2 regions of the [Enterobacter] lignolyticus SCF1 genome follow, and region 1 is predicted to be linked to the other one. Evidence: predicted binding sites of a transcription regulator. Region 1 holds the regulator's gene; the other holds the start of a gene.

What was found. The regulator PhoB, encoded in region 1, activates phosphate uptake and scavenging genes when phosphate is short. The targets are predictions, from matches to a motif close to CTGTCATAAAACTGNCNNAT.
Region 2: the regulator PhoB is predicted to act here: its motif matches at 3,649-3,668, upstream of glpT (glycerol-3-phosphate transporter).

The regions. Positions count from the first base shown of each region.
Region 1 covers NC_014618.1:3,647,099-3,655,000, forward strand. The annotation lists gene brnQ (branched-chain amino acid transporter carrier protein BrnQ) at 1-510, opposite strand, end outside; gene phoR (phosphate regulon sensor histidine kinase PhoR) at 921-2,216, opposite strand; gene phoB (phosphate response regulator transcription factor PhoB) at 2,238-2,927, opposite strand; gene sbcD (exonuclease subunit SbcD) at 3,122-4,324, shown strand; gene sbcC (exonuclease subunit SbcC) at 4,321-7,461, shown strand; gene mak (fructokinase) at 7,495-7,902, opposite strand, start outside.
Region 2 covers NC_014618.1:1,555,988-1,563,889, forward strand. The annotation lists gene glpC (anaerobic glycerol-3-phosphate dehydrogenase subunit GlpC) at 1-651, opposite strand, end outside; gene glpB (glycerol-3-phosphate dehydrogenase subunit GlpB) at 651-1,907, opposite strand; gene glpA (anaerobic glycerol-3-phosphate dehydrogenase subunit A) at 1,897-3,525, opposite strand; gene glpT (glycerol-3-phosphate transporter) at 3,798-5,165, shown strand; gene glpQ (glycerophosphodiester phosphodiesterase) at 5,162-6,238, shown strand; gene ENTCL_RS07385 (LysR family transcriptional regulator) at 6,251-7,129, opposite strand; gene ENTCL_RS07390 (MFS transporter) at 7,311-7,902, shown strand, end outside.

The DNA of each region.
Region 1 (7,902 bases):
CGGCCAGATAATCGCCGCAACGGCAAGCACAATCAGCGCGAGAATTTTCAGCGGTGCCAGGAAGTTGCCCACGGTATCCAGCAGTTTGCCCGGGTAGAGCGACACGAGGATAACCAGCGCAAAATAGATAATGCTGTAGATAAGCAGCGGCATCGCGCCATCGCCGGTCAGCGGCGCAATACCCACTTCAAAGGAGACGGTCGCGGTACGCGGCGTGGCGAAAAAAGGCCCCACCGTCAGATAGCACACCACGGCCAGCAGCAGGCCCGCCACCTTACCGATTGGCGTGCTCAGGGTATCAACGCCGCCGCCGACCTTCGCCAGCGCGATAACGGTCAATACAGGCAAACCCACCGCGGTAATCAGAAACCCAAGCGCCGCCGTCCAGACGTGCTCGCCCGCCTGCAGACCAACCATGGGAGGAAAAATGATGTTGCCTGCGCCAACGAACAACGCAAAGGTCATGAAACCCAAAGCGATGATGTCGCGTGATCTTAACTGATGAGTCATAAACGCTTTACTGCCTGTGGATGTGGTGTTGAAAAAGAAACATTTCTCGCTGCTCCCAACGGGATAGTGCAGCGGCAATTGCGCACAATTTCAGCGAGATATTCTCCCTGAATAGCGTGGAGAAGAATTGTTATTTGATAATCCACGCGTATGCAGTCTGTCTGTTGCTGCATGGGGCGCAATTTAAACGCTTATAACGTTTTAAAGCAAGAAGGGATCGCAAAACCAGATGATTATCTCAATCACTCGTCGTAATCCAGATTTATTAACCAGATATCAGAAAAACCCATGGCTAATAATGCGAACAAAAAATAAACAGACGTTTGATAATTGTTCACCGTCTGGTTAACCGCAAAGAAAAAAAACCAGCCGAAGCTGGTTTGTGGAAATACAGATTGACAGTTGCTCCGTCAGGCGCTTTTTCTGGCAATTAAACGTTCCGGCAGGAGGAAGCTGAAACGGGTGCGAACCCCCGGCTGGCTTTCAATATCCAGCCGGCTGTCGTGATGGTTCACCGCATGCTTAACGATAGCCAGCCCCAGCCCGCTGCCCCCGGTCTGGCGGGAGCGCGCTTTGTCGACGCGATAAAAACGCTCCGTCAGGCGCGGGATATGCTCGGGCGCGATCCCGGGTCCGTTATCTTCGACGCTGAACAGCGCGCCGTGCGGCGTACGCTGCCAGCAGACGCGAATTTCGGTGCCTTCCGGGGTGTGGTTAACCGCGTTGTACACCAGGTTAGACATCGCGCTGCGCAGCTGCTCTTCGTTGCCCAGCACCTGCAGCGAATCATCGATTTCAAACGTCAGCACGTGCTTTTTATGGCTCAGCGTCTGGGCTTCCCGCTCGACGACGCGCAGCATCATCGGCACGTCGATTTTATCGTTCAGCGCCATGAGCGGCGCGGCTTCGATTTTTGACAGCGTCAGCAGCTGGCGGACCAGGCCTTCCATACGCTGGGTCTGCTCGCGCATGGTATGCAGCGCTTTTTCGCGCGGCGCGCCCTCAAGGATTTGCTCCTGCATCATCTCCAGGTAGCCCTGCAGCACCGTCAGCGGCGTGCGCAGCTCGTGGCTGACGTTAGCAAAGAAGTTGCGTCGCGCCCCTTCCAGCTGGTGCATCTGCGTGACGTCGCGCGCCACCATCAGCAGCTGTTTTTCGCTGTAGGGCATCACGCGAATCTCCAGATGCCGCCCGCTGTTAAGCACCAGATTCATCGGTTTGGTGAAATCGCGCGCCTTCAGGTAGCGGGAAAATTCGGGATAGCGCAGCAGGTTCAGGATGTTCTGACCATTATCGTCCGGCCAGCGCAGGTGCAGCATCTGCTGCGCCAGACCGTTACACCAGAAAATCGCCCCCTCTTCGGTGGTCAGCACCACGGCGTCAGGCAAGGACTCCGCCCCGCTGCGAAAGCGTTTAATCAGGCTGCCCAGCTCGCGACGGCGCTTTTTGTTACGCATCTGCATCTGGTGCAGGCCGTACAGCAACGGCTCCCAGCTGCCGCGTCCGGGAGGCGGCGTCATGCTGCGATCGACCCATAACCACCAGGAGAGCCGCAGCAAATTCCAGAAATGCCAGATCAGAAGCCCGGTGACCGCCGCCAGCAAAAACCACGGCAGGTGACCAATGAGGCCCCCCAGAATGAGGGCCGGGATACAACAGAGGATCAGCTCAAATACCAGCCTTTTCCATGACAGCCGTTCCAGCACGGGTAACACTCCAGTCAGTTGTCAGAAACGGGCAGAGAACCGATAACCCGTGCCGCGAACGGTTTGTACCATTCGGTCATGACCACTATGTTCCAGCGCTTTACGCAGGCGGCGAATATGCACATCCACCGTCCGGTCTTCAACATATACGTTCGTGCCCCAGACGTGGTTCAGCAGCTGTTCGCGGCTGTAGACACGCTCCGGGTGGGTCATAAAGAAGTGCAGTAGCTTAAACTCCGTAGGCCCCATGTCCAGCGGATTCTCGCCGGTCATCACGCGATGCGAGGAGGGGTCAAGGCTAAGACCCTGCATTTCAATCACTTCTTCTACCGCCATCGGCGATATGCGTCTCATGACCGCCTTAATTCGGGCCACCAGCTCTTTCGGGGAAAAAGGCTTGGTGATGTAATCATCAGCGCCGGTTTCCAGCCCGCGTACGCGGTCTTCCTCTTCGCCGCGGGCGGTCAGCATCACCACCGGAATATCGCGGGTCATGGCTTCGCGCTTCAGATGCTTAATGAACTGAATCCCCGATCCGCCCGGCAGCATCCAGTCGAGTAAAATCAGATCAGGCCAGGGTTCATTGAGTTGCGTTACAGCGCTGTCATAATCTTCCGCTTCAACAGGCTGAAAGCCATTTTGCTCCAGAACGAAGCACACCATCTCGCGAATCGGCGCTTCATCTTCAACGACCAGAATACGTCTCGCCATTATTTACCCTGTGTTTTTAGTAACAAGCCTAAAGTGCGGCGCCATTATGCGTCAGATTTATGACAGATTTATGAATAAGATGACCGTCTTATGATAGTGGATTTTTGAATTATGACACGGGGTTAATGCGGCCATCGCCCTGGGATCGCTATGCGTTTATAATCCCTGTCACGCTTTTTTGCCACAGGACACTTATGCGCATCCTACACACCTCCGACTGGCACCTGGGCCAGAACTTTTACAGTAAAAGCCGGGCCGCCGAACACCAGGCGTTTCTCGACTGGCTGCTCGACACGGCGGACGCTCAGCAGGTGGATGCCATTATCGTGGCGGGCGATATTTTTGATACCGGCGCGCCGCCGAGCTACGCCCGCGAGCTGTATAACGGTTTTGTGGTCAAACTGCAGCAAAGCGGCTGCCGTCTGGTGGTGCTGGCGGGCAACCATGATTCGGTGGCGACGCTGAATGAATCCCGCGAGATCCTCGCCTTTTTGAACACCACCGTGGTTGCGGGCAGCGGCACCCCGCCCTGCGTGCTCAACCGCCGTGACGGCACCCCCGGCGCCATTCTGTGCCCGGTGCCGTTCCTGCGCCCGCGCGATGTGGTGGTAAGCCAGGCCGGATTGTCGGGCGGTGAAAAACAGCAGCATCTGCTGCAGGCCATTACCGACTACTACCAGCAGCAGTACGCGCAGGCGTGCGAGCTACGCGGCGACCGGCCGCTGCCGATCGTGGCCAGCGGCCACCTGACCACCGTCGGCGCTAGTAAAAGCGACGCCGTACGCGACATCTATATCGGCACCCTCGACGCCTTTCCGGCGCAGAACTTCCCGCCGCTGGACTATATCGCTCTCGGCCATATCCACCGGGCGCAGAAGATCGGCGGCAGCGAGCATATTCGCTACTGCGGTTCGCCAATCCCCCTCAGCTTCGACGAAACCGGGAAGCCCAAAAGCGTCAATCTGGTGACCTTCGCCGACGGCAAGCTTGCGGACGTGACGCCGCTCGAGGTGCCCGTCACTCAGCCGCTGGCGGTGCTGAAGGGCGATTTCGCCAGCATCAGCGCGCAGCTCGCACAGTGGCGCGACGCCCCGGCGACACCGGCAACGTGGCTGGATATCGAAATCACCAGCGAAGAGTATCTGCACGATATTCAGCGTAAAATCCAGACGCTAACCGACGACCTTCCCGTTGAGGTGCTACTGGTGCGCCGCAGCCGTGAGCAGCGCGAGCGCACGATGATGAACGCGCAGCGGGAAACGCTGAGCGAGCTGCGCGTAAGCGATGTCTTCCAGCGCCGGCTGGATCTGGAGTCGCTCGACGCGCCGCAGCAGGACCGGCTGCACCAGCTGTTTAACGAAACAGTGCAAACGCTTCGTGGGGAGGAAACGGCATGAAGATCCTGAGCCTGCGCCTGAAGAACCTCAACTCCCTGAAGGGCGAGTGGAAAATTGACTTTACCGCCGAACCGTTCGCCAGCAACGGTTTGTTCGCCATTACCGGGCCGACGGGCGCGGGGAAAACCACCCTGCTCGACGCCATTTGCCTGGCCCTGTATCACGAGACGCCGCGGCTTAACACGGTGTCGCAATCGCAAAACGACCTGATGACCCGTGATACCGCCGAATGCCTGGCGGAAGTAGAGTTTGAGGTCAAAGGCATCGCATACCGCGCCTTCTGGAGCCAGAACCGGGCGCGCAACCAGCCGGACGGCAACCTGCAGGCGCCGCGCGTTGAGCTGGCGACCTGCGCGGACGGCAAAATTCTGGCCGACAAGGTGAAGGACAAGCTGGAGCTGACCGCCTCGCTCACCGGGCTGGACTACGGGCGCTTTACCCGCTCGATGCTGCTTTCCCAGGGGCAGTTCGCCGCCTTCCTCAACGCCAAACCCAAAGAGCGGGCCGAGCTGCTCGAAGAGCTGACCGGCACCGAGATTTACGGGCAGATCTCGGCGCAGGTGTTTGAAAAGCATAAAACCGCAAAAACCGAGCTGGAAAAGCTGCAGGCGCAGGCCTCGGGGATGGTGCTGCTGAACGATGAGCAGCAGCAGGCGCTGCAGCAACGTTTGCAGGCGCTTACTGACGAAGAGAAACGGCTGCAGGACGTACAGACCCGCACCCAAAGCTGGGCGCAGTGGCTGACGAGGGAAAACGAAATTTGCCGCGAGCAGCAGCGCGCGCAGGCCGCGCTGCAGAGCGCCGGACAGGCGCTGAACGACGCCGAACCGCAGCTGGCGAAGCTGGCGCTGGCGCATCCTGCCGATACGCTGCGCCCGCTGTGGATGCGGCTGCAGGACCGGCAGGCCGCGCTGCAGCATATCCGCCAGCAAACGACTGAAGTAAATACTCGCTTACAGAGCCAGACCGGGCTGCGAAACCGCATCCGCCACAGCGCCGCCCGGCAGCACACGCAGCTGCTGGCGCAGCAGAAAACCCTCGGCGACTGGCTCGCCGCCCACGACGGCTATCGTCACTGGCAGCGGGAGCTTGCCGGATGGCGGGCCACGTTTGAACAGCTGGCGCGGGACGCCGTGCAGCTGCAGATGCTGTCCCAGCGCGAGGCCGGGCTCAGGGGCGAACTCAGCGCGCTGCCGGAAACCGCGCTGACCCTGGAGGCGGCGGCGACGGCAGCGGCGCTGGAGCAGCACGCCGTCCTGCGCCCATACCGCCAGCAGCTCAACGCGCTGTACGGACGCTTTGCGCCGCTGCAAAAGCGCCGTCAGCAGCTGCAACAGTCGCTGCAGCAGCGCCAGCAGGAGCAAGAACAGCACGATGCCGAACTCGCCCGCCGCCGCCAGCAGTATAAGGAGAAGCTCCAGCAGTTCACCGACGTCAAAACGCTGTGCGAGCAGGAGCGCACCATCGTGGCGCTGCAGGAAGAGCGCGCCCGCCTGCAGGCGGGTTCCCCGTGCCCGCTGTGCGGCTCAACCGAGCATCCGGCCATTGAGCGCTACCAGGCGCTGACGCCGGGCGTGAATGAAGCCCGCCGGGACGCGCTGGATAAAGAGGTCAAGGAGCTTGCCGAGTCCGGCGCCGCGCTGCGCGGCCAGCTGGAGGCGCTCAATAAGCAGCAGCAGGCCGACAACGGCGAGATACAGACGCTGACGGAGCAGGAGCAAGCGCTCACCTTACAGTGGCAATCCACCGTCGCCGCGCTGGGGATCGCCCTGACGCCGCAGGAGGATGTCGCCGCCTGGCTGGAAACACAGCAGGAGTACGAGCAGCAGCTTTTCCGTCACAGCCAGCGGCTCGCCCTGCAGCGCCAGATGGACGCCCTGAATGCCCAGGCGGCGGAAATCCGCCAGCAGCAGGCGCAGCGCCAGCAGGCGCTGGCGGCCACGCTTGCCGCGCTGGCGCTGACGTCGCCGGAGGCGGGCGAAGAGCGTCGCTGGCTGGACGCGCGCGAGGCGGAAAGCGCGCAGTGGCAGACCCACAGCGACGAACAGCAGCGCAACCAGCGCCAGCTTGAGCTGCTGCAGCCGCTGCTCGACACGCTGCCGGAAAGCGCAGACCCCGAAGCGCCCGAGGAGACGCCGCTGGAGGGATGGCAGCAGGTGCATCATGACTGCGTCTCGCTCCACGGCCAGTGGCAAACGCTGCAGCAGCAGGAAACCGACGCCAGCGAGCGCCTGCAGCAGGCGCAGCAGGCCTTTGAGCAGGCGCTGGCGGCAAGCCAGTTCGCCAACCAGCAGGCGTTCCTCGACGCGCTGCTCGACGAAGCGACCCGCAGCCGTCTGGAGCAGCTCCGACAAACGCTGGAAAACCAGCTGCACCAGCAGCAGGCGCTGGTCGCCCAGGCGCAGGCGACGCGGGAGCAGCATCAGCAGCTGAAGCCCGACGGTCTCCCGGAGACCGAGAGCCTCGAGACGCTGCAGGCTCAGCTGCAGCAGCTGGCCCAGCAGATGCGCGAGAACAGCACGCAGCAGGGCGGTATTCGCCAGCAGCTGACGCAGGATGCCGCCAGCCGCCAGCAGCAGCAAGCGCTGATGCAGGAGATAGACGCAGCCGCAAGAACGCTGGAGGACTGGGGCTGGCTCAACGCGCTGATCGGCTCCAGAGAGGGTGATAAATTCCGTAAATTCGCCCAGGGGCTGACTCTCGATAACCTGGTGTGGCTGGCGAATGAGCAGCTCAGCCGCCTGCACGGCCGCTACCTGCTGCAGCGCAAGGCCAGCGAAGCGCTGGAGCTGGAGGTCGTCGATACCTGGCAGGCCGACGCGGTTCGCGATACCCGCACCCTGTCCGGCGGCGAAAGCTTCCTCGTCAGCCTCGCGCTGGCGCTGGCGCTGTCGGATCTGGTCAGCCACAAAACGCGGATCGACTCGCTGTTCCTCGACGAAGGCTTTGGCACGCTGGACAGCGAAACGCTGGATACCGCGCTGGATGCGCTGGATGCCCTCAACGCCAGCGGTAAGGTCATCGGCGTTATCAGCCACGTTGAAGCGATGAAAGAGCGGATTCCGGTGCAAATCAGGGTGAAGAAAATCAACGGGCTGGGATATAGCAGGCTGGATAAGCGCTTTGCGATGGAGTGATGCGTCCCTCACCCAGGCGGGTGAGGGAAAATACTACAGCGGCCACAGCCACGCCGCGCCGCGCACGCCGCTGGAGTCGCCGTGGGCGGCCCTGCGGATCGGCGTTTCGCATTCGCCGCCGAACACAAACCGCTTCACCAGCTCCGGCACGGTCTGGTACAGGCGATCGACATTGCTCATGCCGCCGCCCAGCACAATCACGTCCGGATCGAGAATATTCACCACATGGGCCAGCGATTTCGCTAACCGCAGCTCGTAGCGGCTGAGCGCCTGTTCCGCCAGCGCATCGTGCTGCCCGACCAGGCGCATAATGTCGCTGCCCTTCAGCGCCTGGCCGCTCAGCCGCCGGTAATCGGTGGCGAAACCGGTGCCGGAGATGAAGGTCTCGATGCAGCCCTGCTTGCCGCAGTAGCACGGCACCTCGGCGCGATAGCGCAGCTC
Region 2 (7,902 bases), 2.1 Mb from region 1:
CTTGCGGGCTTTGTCTATAAAGCCATTGGCAATCAGCGGTACGCCGCAGCATTTTTCTTTCTCCAGCAGCTGTACGCCGATACCCATTGCGTTCAGGACGCGAATCAGGTCCTTGCCCAACTGCGGGTTGTTGTAATTCACATAGCAGCCGTGGAAATACGCCACCTGCTGCGGAAACTGCGCCTGCTGCGCCGCTACGCTGCGATACCAGCGGCGAAAGGTGCCGAAGCCGTATTTCGGCAGCGTGCGGCGGTGGTCGATTTTCAGCGCAAAGTCCAGCAGCTGGCGCACTGGTTTCAGACCGGTTGTGGCATTGATTACCGGCGCAAACGGCGTGGACAGCGTTCCCATCAGGTCGGTGTGGCTGAGGATAGCGTCGCGCAGGGTCGGCCTGGCGGTACTGTAGTCCGCCCGCGCCCGCTGGATGATATCGCCAATCTTCACATCGGACGGGCAGGCGACCTCGCAGCGCTTGCAGTTAATGCAGTATTTCAGCGCCTCGTCGTACAGCGCGCCGTCTTTCAGACGCAGGCGCTCGCCGTCGGGACCGGCCTGTTTCGGGCCGGGATAGCGCGGGTTGACGCGGCTCACCGGGCAGGCGGTAGTGCACACCGTACATTTGATGCAGCTTTCAAAACGGGTATCGTTCATCACTGATCTCCTGCGCATTCGGCTATCTGGTGGGCAGCGTGCAGGGCGGTAACGACGCTGACGCCGCCGCCGCACCCTTGCGCTATCGGGTCATAGCCGCCAAGCACCGCGCCGATGGCGAACAGATTGTGAAGGCGCTGCCCCTTTCTCTGCGGGCGCAGCGTATCGTCGGTTATCACCCCAAACTGCTGCCAGGGCTGGGGAGAGAAAAAGTCGGCCTTATACCAGTCGTCGCGGGAGGTGGACTGCATGACGTCGAGACCGAGTACCGGCTCCTGAATACCGTCGCGGCTGGCGATCAGCCCGTTGCTGAAGAAGCTGCCGCTGGCCAGCACCGCAAAGCGCGTGCGCAGCTGAATATCCCCGTGATTGCGGGTGCGGATGGCGCGAATATGCCGATCCTCTTCATCGACCTGCACGACCTCATCGCCGGCAAACCAGGTGCCGCCCGTCTTCACGAACTGCCGCTGCAGCTGGTTGTGCAGCCGCATGCCCGGCACGGAGGGCGGCAGCGTCGGCAGTAAAAAGAGCGGGCAGGGGAGCTGCTCGTTCAGCCAGCGCCAGAGCCTGTCGTCTTGCAGGCCAAAGCAGGCGGGAAGCAGCAGCATATCGTAGCGTCCGGCGACGGGGCGAAGCGCGGCGAGCAGGGCGGGCCACTGGGCCTCATCGTCAAGGAAGCGGGCAATGGTAACGGCGCGAAATTCGGACGGGTTATCGCGCAGTACGTCGAGCTGCGGGAGGGCCAGATCTTCCGCCTGTGCCTGGGTGCCGCCGTGGTTGAGCGAGGCGACCGCCAGCTGAGGCTGGAAATCCGGGAATCCGCTGATGCCGATAACGCCAACGCGCGGCGCCAGCTGCTCGGCGACCGGGACCTCCTGCGGGCTTAGCCATGCCAGCCGCCTTGTGCCCAGCGGCGTCAGGCGCGAATGCGTCGACTCTACGACCCCTTTCATGCGGGCGTTGCACTGTCGTAGCAGCTGTTCCGCATCGCGGGCATAGCGCAGAACCTGCTCGGCCCCAAGCCGGGAATAGGGGTGCTGCGGCGCCTGGCGAGGCAGCTCGGCGAGGCTTTGAACAACATCGCTGACCTGGCGGCCGTCGGGCAGATGGCTTAGCAGATCCAGCGAGCCGGAAGAGAAGTGCAGCGCGCTCTGGCCGCGGCTGATTATCGCGCAGCGCTGCCCGTGCTGCTGTAACGCCAGGCCGCATACCAGGCCCGCAAGCCCGCCGCCGATGATGACCGTATCAAAGTTCATGTGGATACTCCTTTTCTAATCCGCATAACCCCTGCCATACCCAGCGGGTAAATTCGCTTTCACGCAGCGCATCCCCCCACGCGATCGGCTGGACGCCTTTCCAGCGCTCGTTAAGAAATTCCGAGAGTTGATTCAACGACTGCGCCGGCGTGGTGACCTGGTAGCGGTTGAGCAGGGCCGCGGCGCGGCAGGCGCACAGCTCGCCCTGGCAGGTGCCCATGCCGACGCGGGTTCTGCGCCGCAGGTCTAGCAGGTTCTTCACCGCCAGATTCTCAACCGCGTACTGTACTTCGCCCGCCGTTACGGCTTCACATTCGCACACCAGACTGCGGTGCAGGCGGGTATCGCCGAGCCAGGCGGGCGTTCTGTCGCCGTGGCGATACACGGCGGAGCCCCGCAGCGGCGCCGGTAATGAGATAACCTTATGCAGCGTTTTTTCCGTCGGCTCCCGGGACCCCGGCAGCGGCGTGTCGGCCGTCGAACAGGTCGCGGCATGGTCAAGCTTGCGGCAGACCGCATCGGTGGCCCACTCGGCCATCAGGCGGTAGGTCATCAGCTTTCCGCCGGTAATGGTGATAAAGCCTTCCAGCCCGTCGCGCTCCGCGTGGTCAAGCAGCACAATTCCGCGGCTGACGTTGCGGCCGCTGGGGTCGTCGTCGCTGGCGACCAGAGGGCGAACGCCGCAGTAGGCGCGTAAAATCCGCGTCTGCGCCATGATGGGCGACAGCTTCTCGCCTTCGCGCAGCAGCGTGTCGACCTCCGCCGCCGTCACCCGGTTATCATCGATATCGCGATAGTCAATATGGGTGGAGGTAGTGCCAATAAGTGAAATAGTGTCGCCGGGCACCAGAATATCGGCATCCGCCGGTTTGCGGCAGCGGTTGATGACGTGCCGGTTGATGCGGTGATCGAAAATCAGCAGCGACCCTTTCGCCGGGAACATACGAATACGCAGATCGGCATATTCCGCGATGCGCTGGCCCCAGATTCCGCCCGCGTTGACCACCATCTGTGCGTAGAGATCTTTTTGCTCGCCGTGGGTTCTGTCGAAAACCGTCACGCCGACGACGCGGTCCTTCTGGCGGATAAGGCCGGTGACTTCGCAGCCGGTGAGGATGGTGGCGCCATGTTCGCGGGCGTCCAGCATGTTGGCGGCCGTCAGGCGGAAGGGATCAACGGTGCCGTCCGGCACCCTGACCGCGCCCAGCAGCGACGGGTTAACGGACGGTTCAAGACGCAGCGCCTCCTGCGCCGTCAGCGGTTCCGCGCTGATACCGGCGTTCCGGCAGGCGTCAATGAACTGGCTTTGCCAGGCCATGCTGTCTTCCGGCAGGGTGATAAACAGGCCGTCGGTGGGTTCGATGCAGTGGCGGGCGATGCGCTTGAGGATCTGGTTTTCCGCGATACATTCCCGGGCGGATTCGCCGTCGGTCACGGCATAGCGCGCGCCGCTGTGCAGCAGGCCGTGGTTACGTCCGGTCGCGCCGGTGGCAATGTCATCACGTTCAACAAGAATGACGCTGAGCCCCCGCAGCGCGCAATCGCGGGCAATGCCCGCGCCGGTCGCACCGCCGCCGATAATAATCACATCGCTTTCATGTTTCTGGCTGAAGGTCATGACATTCCCTCTATTTTCGTTTTCTTCCATTTAGCCATATAAATCGTATGGATTGTTTGATTTCGAGCATATTCGCGCATAAATGGAAAATGAAACGTGATTTCGTGCTCACTATGGAACACATTGTCATAAATCTGTAACATTCTGTGCGATGTTTCACAGTATGAGAGCAACCATTTCCCTACCATCCCGCCCTTAATATGAGAAATCGGAAGTTTATTTGATGTCGTCGTTAAGACGACGGTTAATACCTGTGGCCACGGAGGCTGAATATGTTGAGTATTTTCAAACCTGCACCCCATAAAGCGCGGTTGCCGGACGCAGAAATAGACCCCCTCTATAAGCGTTTGCGCTGGCAAATTTTCCTCGGGATCTTTTTTGGCTATGCGGCCTATTATCTGGTGCGTAAAAACTTTGCGCTGGCAATGCCTTACCTCGTTGAGCAGGGGTTCTCCCGCGGCGATTTAGGCTTTGCGCTGTCCGGGATTTCTATCGCCTACGGCTTTTCGAAATTCATCATGGGCTCGGTGTCCGACCGCTCGAATCCGCGCATTTTCCTGCCCGCGGGCCTGATCATGGCGGCGCTAGTGATGTTGTTTATGGGCTTCGTGCCGTGGGCGACATCAAGCATCATGGTGATGTTTGTGCTGCTGTTCCTCTGCGGCTGGTTCCAGGGCATGGGGTGGCCGCCGTGCGGGCGCACCATGGTTCACTGGTGGTCGCAGAAGGAGCGCGGCGGCATCGTTTCGGTGTGGAACTGCGCGCATAACGTGGGCGGCGGCATCCCGCCGCTGCTGTTCCTGCTCGGGATGGCCTGGTTTAATGACTGGCATGCGGCGCTCTATATGCCGGCCTTTGGCGCCATTCTGGTGGCGATTTTCGCTTTCGCGCTGATGCGCGATACCCCGCAGTCCTGCGGCCTGCCGCCGATTGAAGAGTACAAAAACGACTATCCGGATGATTACAACGCGAAGCATGAAGAGGAGCTGACGGCAAAACAGATCTTCATGCAGTACATACTGCCCAACAAGCTGCTGTGGTATATCGCCGTGGCGAACGTTTTCGTTTATCTGCTGCGCTACGGCATTCTCGACTGGTCGCCGACCTACCTCAAAGAGGTGAAGCACTTCGCGCTGGATAAATCCTCCTGGGCCTATTTCCTGTACGAATATGCCGGGATCCCGGGGACGCTGATTTGCGGTTGGATGTCGGACAAAGTGTTCAGGGGCAACCGCGGTGCGACGGGGGTCTTCTTTATGACCCTGGTCACGATTGCCACCATCGTTTACTGGCTCAACCCGCCGGGCAACCCGACGGTCGATATGATTTGTATGATAGTGATCGGCTTCCTTATCTACGGACCGGTGATGCTGATTGGCCTGCACGCGCTTGAGCTGGCGCCGAAGAAAGCGGCCGGGACCGCCGCCGGGTTTACCGGGCTGTTCGGCTACCTCGGCGGTTCCGTCGCGGCCAGCGCCATTGTCGGCTACACCGTCGACTTCTTCGGCTGGGACGGCGGCTTCATGGTGATGATCGGCGGCAGCATTCTGGCGGTACTGCTGCTGGTGGTCGTGATGTTTGGCGAAAAACGCCACCACGCGGAAGTGCTGGCAAAACGTCAGGAAGGAGCGCAGAAATGAAAAGCACATTGACCCGAATCGCAACCGGCCTGCTGCTGGCAGGCGCCCTGGCAAGCCAGGCGCTGGCGACGGATAAAATCGTTATTGCGCATCGCGGCGCCAGCGGTTATCTACCGGAACATACGCTACCGGCGAAGGCCATGGCTTATGCGCAGGGAGCGGACTATCTGGAGCAGGATCTGGTGATGACGAAGGATGACCGGCTGGTCGTCTTGCACGATCACTATCTTGACCGGGTCACCGACGTCGCGGAACGTTTTCCAGACCACGCCCGTAAGGACGGGCGTTTCTACGCCATCGATTTTACGCTCGACGAAATCCGTTCGCTGAAGTTTACCGAAGGCTTTGAGATTGAAAACGGCAAAAAGGTGCAGACGTTCCCTGGCCGATTCCCGATGGGTAAATCTGATTTCCGCATTCATACCTTTGAAGAGGAAATTGAATTTGTTCAGGGACTGAACCATTCGACGGGGAAAAATATCGGTATCTATCCTGAAATTAAAGCGCCGTGGTTCCACCATCAGGAAGGCAAAGACATTGCCGCGAAAACACTGGAGGTGCTGAAAAAATACGGTTACACCAGCAAGTCGGATCGTGTCTATTTACAGTGCTTTGACGTCAACGAGCTCAAGCGCATCAAAAATGATCTCGAACCGAAGATGGGCATGAACCTCAACCTGGTACAGCTTATCGCCTATACCGACTGGAATGAAACCCAGGAGAAACGTCCTGACGGTACGTGGGTAAATTACAGCTACGACTGGATGTTCAAACCGGGTGCGATGAAGCAAATCGCCCAGTACGCCGACGGTGTCGGGCCGGACTACCACATGCTGGTGACCGAAGGGTCGACGCCGGGACACATCACGCTGACGGATATGGTGAAGGAGGCGCACGCCAGCAAGATGCAGGTGCACCCGTATACCGTGCGCGCCGATAAGCTGCCGGAATATGCCACGGATGTGAATCAGCTTTACGACGTATTGTATAACCAGGCGGGCGTGGACGGACTGTTTACCGATTTCCCGGACAAAGCGGTGCAGTTCATGCAAAAAAAGGGTGAATACCGCTAATCGCTTATCCGGTTAGCGCAACACGGTTTGCGTGAGTTGGCGCAGACACTCTTCAAGCAGCGCCAGCGGGCTGCCTTCCACAGGCGGTTCGCTGGCGATAAGCGAAATGTGACGGTAAAACGCAGGCTCAAGGGCTACTGAGCGTAACGGTTGGGCCAGCGTTTTAAGCGTTAATTCAGGCAGCAATGCGATTCCAAGACCCTGATGAATAAAACTCATCGCTGTTGTCGGGTGGTCAAATTCATATTTTATTTTTGGGGTGATATTCTGCTCTGCAAATAACGACATAATGCTCATCTCATAACGTCCTTTGCTAATAATTAGCGCTTCTTCAAATAAATCCTCTAATTGAAGGGATGTACGCTGAGAGAAGAGGTGATTATCAGGGACTACGGCGGTGAACTTATCCTTATAAACCGGAAATGAGTACATTTCCCGTACCGGAAAATGGACAAATCCGGCATCCAGCTGTTGTGAGCGTACCGCGTCGATGATTTCAGCGCTATTTGCTTCGTGTGGAATTATTTTTACCTGCGGATGATGCATTTCAAAATAACGTACCACATAGGGCAGAATGCTGGCGCAAACGCTGGGAAAGCTCCCGACCCGCAACTGGCGCGCAGGCAAGCGCTTTTCCTGTTCGGCCAGTTCTTTCACCGCGTTGACCTCATGAAGAATGGCCCGCATTCTGGTCACAATGCGCTCCCCGACGGGTGTCAGGCAGGCCTCTTTGCGGCGTTCTCGTTGCAAAAGAGGGATGCCTAATTCCTCTTCCAGCGCCGCAATCGCCTGGCTGACGGCGGATTGGCTCATAAAGCGTTGCTTGCCTGCGACGGTAAAACTACCGGAATCGACCACGGCGAGCAGGACGCTGATTTGTGTTAATGTCATAAGTAATCACTAATTGATAAGATTAAAATGAGTAATTTTACTAATGCCTGAGCGCAGGATACTCTTCTCTTCGTGCTAAATTACAAAAAAGTGTGCGTTATTATTTATATGAATTATGAGTTTTGTTTTCTTTATATTTTTAGTAAATAATTGCTCGCGCTGTACCAACAGGTTGTTTTCAATGAAAGAAAAATTATGGACTAAGGACTTTTGGGCAATTACGATAATTAGCTTCATCATCTTTTTTGTCTTTTACGTTCTGTTAACGCTCCTTCCACTCTATATTGCCGATAATTTACATGCCGCAGCCGACCAGGCCGGGCTGTTGGTGACGTTTTTTTTGATTGCCGCCATTATCATTCGCCCTTTCGCCGGGCAGTGGGTGGGAAAATATTCGAATAAATGGATTCTGATGCTTTCTTCTCTGGCCTTTTTGGTCATTACCGCGCTGTATCCTTTATGTCATTCCGTTGAAGTGCTGCTGTGTGTACGAGTGCTTCATGGTATTACCTTCGGTGTGATAACGACGGTGAAAGGGACGATTTCCGCGCGGTTAATACCGGCCTCCCGACGTGGAGAAGGCATCAGTTTTTTCTCTCTGGCGATGGGGCTGGCGATGGTTGTCGGGCCATGGATTGGCTTGAACATGGCGCGGCATGGTGCATTTATTCCGGCATTCTGGCTGTGTACGGCCGTTGCAGCCCTTGGCATTTTACTCGCGTTGATTGTGAAAGTACCGCCTATCATTCGCCATGCCGATGGCTCAAAACCTA